DNA from 2 places in the Helicovermis profundi genome. Region 2 is predicted to be linked to the other one. Evidence: riboswitches for the same ligand, from Rfam matches in the RefSeq annotation. Region 2 holds a riboswitch; the other holds the start of a gene.
What was found. A riboswitch is a leader RNA that binds a small molecule or an ion and turns the genes downstream of it on or off. The one in region 2 is predicted to bind thiamine pyrophosphate.

Region 1: another riboswitch for thiamine pyrophosphate. It lies ahead of thiT (energy-coupled thiamine transporter ThiT); the one in region 2 lies ahead of thiS (sulfur carrier protein ThiS).

Annotation. Positions count from the first base shown of each region.
Region 1 is NZ_AP028654.1:805,973-810,418, reverse strand. Features, by position in the region: gene AACH12_RS03505 (ABC transporter substrate-binding protein) at 1-532, opposite strand, end outside; gene AACH12_RS03500 (AraC family transcriptional regulator) at 810-1,517, shown strand; gene thiT (energy-coupled thiamine transporter ThiT) at 1,635-2,165, opposite strand; TPP riboswitch at 2,300-2,398, opposite strand; gene AACH12_RS03490 (IS30 family transposase) at 2,721-3,764, opposite strand; gene AACH12_RS03485 (IS1634 family transposase) at 3,846-4,446, opposite strand, start outside.
Region 2 is NZ_AP028654.1:2,180,384-2,184,829, forward strand. Features, by position in the region: gene thiH (2-iminoacetate synthase ThiH) at 1-263, opposite strand, end outside; gene AACH12_RS09780 (thiazole synthase) at 265-1,050, opposite strand; gene thiF (sulfur carrier protein ThiS adenylyltransferase ThiF) at 1,155-1,751, opposite strand; gene thiS (sulfur carrier protein ThiS) at 1,751-1,942, opposite strand; TPP riboswitch at 2,041-2,142, opposite strand; gene AACH12_RS09795 (hypothetical protein) at 2,197-3,273, opposite strand; gene AACH12_RS09800 (DUF3369 domain-containing protein) at 3,421-4,446, opposite strand, start outside.

The DNA.
Region 1 (4,446 bases), 1.4 Mb from region 2:
ATGCTGCTTTATATGCATCTTGTGATGTTAATGTACTTGGATCAATTCCTGCTTTTGCAAGTAAATCTGCATTATAGGCCATTCCCCATGCTTCTACTGCTACTGGAAATCCATATGTTTTTCCGTCAGCTTTAAATGCTAGATCTGTTAAATCCATCCACTTATCTCCTGAAAATGGAGTAAGTTTTGATTTCCAAGTGTTATATCCACCTTTTCCTTCTATTACAAATATATCTGGTTGTCTATCTGATTGAAATTCTGCCTTTAAGTTTTCAGCGTATGGAGTATCTCCACCTGAAGTTTTTACTGTAACTTTTACTCCTGTTTGAGCCTCATATTTAGCTGCAAATGCTGAAAGTTGTTCACCTATCTCAACTTTATTCTGATAGATTACTACCGATTCTTCTTTTGGAGCTACTTTGTCTTCTGTTTTTGTATCAGCTGACTTATCTGCTGGTGCTGGTGCAGATGAACATCCTGCAAGTGCAAATATCATTACTAATACCATTACAATTGAAACTATTTTCTTCATAATATCCCCCTTTTATTAATAAGACTACTAAGTTTTATATTTTTAACTCCCTTAATATATATCCAAAAATACTAATTACAAACAATTATCTTACAGTTTGACATATATATATAAGTAGTAAATACAAAACATATTTGGATTATATATTTTTTATTATTTAAAGATTTATAAAATTCTGATATAATTTATATAAATCTGCAATATAAAAAAATTTTAATAAGTAATGTAAAGTAAAACTAAAAAAATCATCTGCACATCAAATTAAAGGAGTAAAGTTATGAGAAAAGATTTATTAGACGAAAAACTAAAAAATATAAATTTTGACTATATTCATCCGTCTTATAATCTAGAAAAAAAATTAGTTAATGAAATCAAACTTGGACTTTTAAATGAAGCAAAAAATACTCTTGATATGATTAATTCAATAGAAAGAGCTATCATTGCAAAAAATACACTGCGCTCTGCTAAAAATTCAATAATTATTTCCTGTGCGCTTTTTACTAGAGGGGTTATACAGGCAGGTATAGAACCTGAAGAAGCATTTAATTTTAGTGATATATTTATAAGAAAAATTGAATCATTTAACGTACGTTATGATTTACTCAAATTCGAGTATACAATGATAGATGAGTTTATAGAACTAATAAATAATAAAAATATATCTAAATATTCAAGAGATATTTCTAAATTAATTAAATATATAAATAGTAATATTACAAGGCAAATAAAATTAGAAGAATTAAGCTTCCTCTCATCAAAATCACCTGAATATTTATCTAAATTGTTTAAAAATGAAGTTGGAATAAATATTGTTGATTATATAAACCATCAAAAAATAGAATCTTCTAAAATGTTTTTAGAATTTACAAATATGAGAATAACTGATATATCTGCTATTTTTGATTTTTGTAATCCTGGTTATTTTTCTTTAGTTTTTAAAAAAATTATAGGTATATCTCCTAAAGAATATAGAAAAAGTATATGAATATTAGTAAACTAAATTCATATACTTTCTTTTTTTGTTCGTTTAGTAGTTAAGTTAAATATTGCTTACTACTTCATTAACTTTATATCTATATTATGGTCTAATAGTACCGATTAACTAAACTCTTTGAGGAATTTTTGCTTTCTCAAGTGGTCTATAAAGAAGTGCAAAAATAACAAGTGATAAAATTAACTCAGGAACTAAATATGAAGCATTATAAATGATTGAATACATAAGAGGACTTTGACCCTCTGGTGCATAAGAACCCCAAACTATAACTCCAGAAATAACATGACATATAAGTCTTAATAATACTGCTAAAGAAATTCCAGCAAGTGCTTTCTTGAATCCAGCACCAAAAATACCTGCAAGACCAAGCATTCCAAAAGCTATTACATAATCAAATAAAATTGATATAGGATGGAATGACCATTTTGGCCCTAAAATAAATTGAATAATTCCATAAACAAGCCCTGTAAAGACTCCAGGATAAGTTCCCCATCTAATAGCAAATATAAGAATTGGAATCATACTACCGGCAGTAATAGATCCTCCATTTGGCATTTGAAATACCTTTACTAAACTTAGCACATATGCAAGTGCTATCATAATGCCAGCTTCTACTAACATCCTTGTGTTGTTTTTCATTTTCTTACCTCCATAAATAGTAATAATATACCAATGAATTTGGAAGTAACACGTTAATTAGATCAAATAAAAATTAAAAACCATATGCAAATGCATATGGCCTTAAAAAACAATATTAAAATATCATTTTTTTGATCTATAATCATGCACTTTCCTACGCCAGAGTTAACTGGTTCAGGTTCAAAGGGTTTCAGATAACTGATCTCAACTAAAAAGCTCCCCTAGTGAATCTTTATTAAATTAATACATTAAGAATATAACATATGATGATATATAAGTCAAAATAAAATAATTAAAATATTATATTTAATATTTTAATTATTTTGTTATTTTTTTATCCAATTCTATTGATTAGTTAGTAGTCGTTTGATATAATCTCGTCTTTGACAGTTGTAGAGCAGAAAAACCGTGATATCTATTGCAAATAGCAGTTTATCACGGTTTCTTAATGTAGTAAAAAGTGCGTACCTTTTTTTACTTTTTCGTTTGTTTTAATATTTCCTAAATTGCAATAGTAAATTGAACTAAATCAATATGTAAAAATTTGTATATAAATTATTGTATTTTATAAAGTTCATCATTGAATGCTTCATCTGGTGTAAGATACTTTAATATCTTACGAGGCAGAGTGTTACACCAATTTTGAATTTTAGCTATATCATCTACAGAATAGTTGAGTAAAGACTTACCTTTTGGTATAAAACGTCTTATTAGACCGTTATGACGTTCATTTGTTCCCCTCTCAGAAGATGTATAAGGATGAGCAAAGTAGATTCTAGTGCCTGTCATTTCTTCCATAGTTGATAGATCTGCAAATTCTGATCCATTATCTGCCGTTATACTTTTGAAAACAGTTGAGAATAGATTTCCTGCATCTGCAGCTAGTATTTTGAGTGCGTTCATAATTGATTCTGAAGTTTGATCAGGAATTTTTCTAATTAACTCTTTTCGTGTTTTGCGCTCGGTAATAGTCATTAGAGTAGGTTCGCCTTTAGTTTTCTTCCCTATAACAGAATCAATTTCCCAATGACCAAATTCACTACGATCATTAATTTCCACAGGTCGTTCAGAAATGTTTCGTCCTAGAATTTTCTTATGTTTGCGTATACGCTTACGTTTTGTACTTCTCTTAACTTTAAGTGGCAAATCTATATTAGCAATACCTAATAAGCCTAAATTAATATAGTTATACAACGTTTTTGTACAAACCATCTTATCAACGTCAAACAAGTTGTGCAGCTTCGCTACGCCACATATAGCATCAATAGAATGAGTGTTTTCATAGAACCTTGTCTCTACAAAACGTATAAAATGGGAGCATGATAAGAACTTAAATTTGGCTCCACAATTAGCACGGTTTCTTTCATAAATAGCTTGTCCGGTATCCGGATAGTAGACCTTTACAACCTTATTGGCTTTTATCTGTGTAACAGTCCCACGGCTTAGTTCATTGCGTATAGTATTAGAAGCTCTTCCTAATTTTTTTCCTATGGCATAAGGTGTAAGACCTTCATTGTGTAACAACTGAATTTGACCACGTTCAAAAACATTTAGGTGTTTATTTTTACGTTGAATTGATGTATCATTAATATTATCCATAGTGAGTTCATCTCCTGTATATATTATTGTGTTCAGCGATACAATTATAATACAGATTGACCCATTATGGATTTTTTTTTACTAGTTCAACTTCATTATACAATTAAGCTGTTTTAATATTTTTTTCATTTTAGCATTACTAATTATTTGGGTATCCGTTCTAAATCCAAATTTATCATGTAATTCATCTGTTATATCAGTTCGTGTGTATGTCGGAATATATCCTTCGCCTTTTAACTCCATAAAGTTATGATTTTTTAACGTTTCTATTAATTCTTTTGTAGTGTATTTTTCATCAAGCTTCTTTTCTAAAAGCCTATATATCAGTAAAGAAAGAAAACATGTTGTAAAATGAGCTTTTATTCTATCATCTCTACTTAAATATACTGGTCTTGCTTTAAACTCAGTTTTTAGAATTCTAAATGATTCTTCTATTTCCCATCTTCTTTTATTTACTTTAATAATTGTTTCAGCATTATCATCAAGATTTGTACATACTCCGTAGAATCCATCATATTTTTCTTCATCAGAAATAGTGTCTCTATTTATTGTAAGTACCTGTTTTTCAGCGATTTCACCTTCATTAGTGCAGTGAATAGAATCTATAAATCTCTTTGGATCATTCTGTTTCTTTTTATTGATACTAGAAGGTTTTTTAACAAGTTTTTCTGCACGTTGTATT
Region 2 (4,446 bases):
CATCTATTATCGCAAAAATTTGATATATAAAGGGGGGAATAAATAGTAATTGCTTTTCCAAAATTATTTAAAGATAATATTTTGCTTTTTTTCGCCATTTTTTCAAGTTCAAATAATCCATTTTCTGATAAAAGTTTTGCGAAATCATATTCATCAATAGTTTCTTTTTCTAGTATTCTTATAACTTCATTTCTACTAGTAGTGGTAAATAATTTTTTAACAAATTCCTTATCCATTATCTCTAACTCATCATAAAAGTTCATATCATTCACCTAAAAATCCTGTAAGTGGCGATGAAGCTTCAGCTCTCTCTAAAGTTCTACCAAGTTTCGAAACATATGCAATTCTACCTGCTTCAACCGCCATTGAAAATGCTTCCGCCATATTAATAGGATTATTTGATGTTGCAATAGCAGTATTAACTAGAACAGCATCTGCTCCCATTTCCATCGCATATGCTGCATCTGAGGGCTTTCCAATTCCTGCATCAACAATAAGAGGAATATCAATTTCTTCAATTAAAATTCTAATCATTTCTTCTGTTCTTATTCCTCTATTTGATCCAATTGGAGATCCTAGCGGCATAATTGTTGAAGCACCAGCATTCACAAGACTCCTCGCACTAGATAAATCAGGCGACATATATGGAAGTACTACAAATCCTAATTTTGAAAGAGTTTCTGTAGCTTTAATTGTTTGGTAGTTATTGGGAAGTAGATGCTTATTGTCATCAATTATTTCTAATTTTATCCAATTACCACAACCCATTTCTTTTGCTATTTTAGCAATTCTTATTGCTTCTTCAGCATTTCTAGCACCAGATGTATTCGGAAGTAACTGAATATTTTTAGGAATATAATCTAATATATTCCGTTCTTTTTTACTTGTGTCAATTCTTCTTAAAGCCATTGTAACCACTTCTGTATGGCTTTTTTCTATAACCTTAGAAATCATCGATTTCGATGGATATTTACCGGTTCCAATTAATAATCTACTATTTAATTTTCTTGTACCTATAACTAAATCTTTATCTTTTATAAAATTATCCATTTTTTTATATACTAAATATTGTTTATTTAGTACAGCCTCCTTTCGGTAATATATTTTTTCTAGCTTTAAATACTTTTTAGCACTTAACAAATAATCATTTAAAGCTATATATTATTTTTAATAATATTCATAACATTATTTGCTTCATGTGATGCAGTCATCATTACCCTTGCTGATAATAATTCTGGAAAAATATTAGAATCAGATACAAAATCACCTGAAATATAGAATCTTTCTGATTTTTTTTTAGTTAAAATGTCATTCGAATCTCCAAAGCCAGCCATACCCGATGCTGATATAAGTATTTTATCCGTTTCGCCTAAAACCCAATTTGCAAGTTCAGCTTTACATATAGGACTATCAAAAGCCTCAACAATAATATCCGCTTTACTTAAATATCTTTCAAAATTAGATAATGACAATTTTAATTTTTCACCAATAATTTTTATATTTGGATTTATATTTTTCAGTATTAAACTCGTCGCCTTAACCTTAGAATTACCAACATCATTGATATAATAGTTTTGTCTATTTAAATTTGATAATTCAACATTATCAAAATCATAAATAATTAGCCTATCAATACCCGAACGAACAAGCATCATAGCAATATTTGATCCCAACCCTCCAAGACCAAGAACTGCAACACTAACTTTTTTATATTTTCTTATAAGTTCATCTGAATTTTTTAAATTTATCACTAACCGCCTCCTATAAATCCAATAATTTCAATACTATCTTTGTCAAATATTTTTTTCTTGTCATACTGAGACTTACTTATAATTTCTTTATTTACTTCTACAACAACTTTTTCAAAATCTAAATTCATTTTTTCTAATAATTCTTTAACATTTGAATAATCACAACCTATTTGCTTTCCGTTAACATACATTTTTTAAAATATTTACCTCCTTTGCGAATAAAAAAATTGCGCCATAGGCACATTAGTTATATTATGTAAATAAAAAAACCTGCCAAGAGGCAGGTTAATTACAATATAACAGGCTTCCCTACGTTAGTACTAGCTAAATCAGGTTAAAGGGTTAAAATATATCTATTTCTCTCAGCCAACAGGCACCCCTAGCAAAATATTAAGTTCGAAATTATTGTACATCATTAAAATCAAAAAGTAAACCTAAAAATCATCTATTCTTTAATTATACTTAAAATTCTATTTAAAGTATTTTCATTATTCTTTTTCTTTCCAAGAACCATTATTGAAAAATCATCTGCTAGTATCTCTTTTGGTCCAGAACTTACAGACGAATTATTGCTAACTACTGAGTAATATTTGTCAATTTGATTCAAATTAATCTCTAAGAGCTTTCCACCCTCCATTTCATTATTTTCATCGTCAACATATAAGGGTTTGATAACACCTCCGTCTATTTTTACGGCTATATACTTATTGATTATGCTCTTTTCAATATCAGACTTATCTCCATCAAATTTTTCATTAAAGTATGAAATTGGCATGAATTTAAATTCTGACTCTGAATATGAACCTTGAATATAATACTCGATTTTATAGTCATTATCATTAGTAAATTTATTATCTACATATTCTTTGGGATAAATTAATTCAGAAGACTTAACAAAGCCAATTGAATTACATAATTTTTCATATTTTTTTTCATCTTTATTTACAATCATATAAAACAAACTTTTTACAATTGCTTCATTTAAATTTTCTTTGTAACCATTAATTAAACTTTCAGGTAAAAATATTGCATTATCTCTAATAAAAAATTTACCATATTCTAAAGAATCTTTTGTTTTAAATAAATATATTTTACTTGGTAAATTAATATTATTATCTGAAAAGTATTTCTCAAAAGTCATAATATTTTTTATGATTCTATTTTTTTCTTCTTCATTCCAATTTAAAATTTTATCCTTATATATGTCATGTCTTTTATTCACATCAACATCTTTATATTCACCATATCGTATGTAAAAATCATTATTTGAAAATCTATTAACTAAATCTTGATCATTATATAAAAAATCAATTCCTTTTGCTTGATTAGAAAATTCAATACTATCACTCAAATTAAGTAGTTCAAAAATAGTTTTACTTTCAGATGCTTTACTATTATCTAAATTAATTATATTTTTTTTTGTTTCATTTTTATTAGTACAAGCGCTTAGGCTAATAATAAATACTACAAGCATTATAAACAAGCATATTTTTTTCGATTTTTCAATTAATAAATTAATCATTCAATTCCTTACCTTCCACTAATTTTGATAAATAATACATTATTTGTATAACATCATTATAATCTATTATTATATTCAATACCATCAAAACATCAAAAAAAATATAAATATTTCAGTTGATGTTTTGTGTTTTAATGTTTTAGTTTTTCAGTTTGTAGAAAATCTAATTTTTTTAAATTCTTCTAAATTTTCTAAAAATATTTGTACTAATTTTGGATCAAATTTATAACCACTTTGAAGCTTAATAAATTCTATTACATCACTAAAAGATAGTGCATTTCTATAAAACGTATCACTTGTCATAGTGTCAAATACATCAACTAGTGAAATTATTCTAGCATACAAGTGTATCTCCTCTTCTTTTTTTGCTAGTGGATAACCTGTACCATCCCAATTTTCATGATGCCCATATGCAATTTTAGATGCAATTTCCATGAGTTCTAAATTACTATCTTTTAATATATCAAAGCCTAATAAGGAATGTTCTTTAACAATATCAAATTCTTCGTGGGAAAGTTTTGATGGTTTTTTTAATATATTTTCAGGAATTCCAATTTTACCTATATCATGCATCGGTGCAGCCATTTTAAGTAATTCTGATTCTTCTTCAGATAATCCATATTTTATAGCCATTAAATATGAGTATTTGGATACTCTTTTTACATGATCATTTGATTCATCTGACCTTGTTTCTACTACTTCACCCAATTTATATATAATTTCCTTTTGAGTGTCTAATATCTTTTCATTTAGAAAAACATTATCAAAAGCAAACGCTATATTTGTTGAAAATAGATCAAGCATTTCTTTATCCAAATCATCTAGTTCTCTTATATCTTTAAAAACGACAAAGTTATCAATTTCACCTAAACTTTGATAGTAACCAATAAAATATTTATTTGTAATTATATTATTCTTTTTTAACTTAGATTCATCTATTAAATCAAGTAATTCTTTGGATACACAATCTTCTACCCTTTTATCTATAAAATTCTCGAATTCTCCCGTTGCTGATAAAATATATCTTTCTCCTTTTTCATTTTTATTTGTTGCGGCAAAGCTTGAGGTTCTTAAAAATAAAGCGTCATCTGTAAATCCATACATTGATGTTAATTGAGTTATTAGACCTGAAACAAATTTTTTAAGTGAACCTATTTCAAACAATTTACTTGA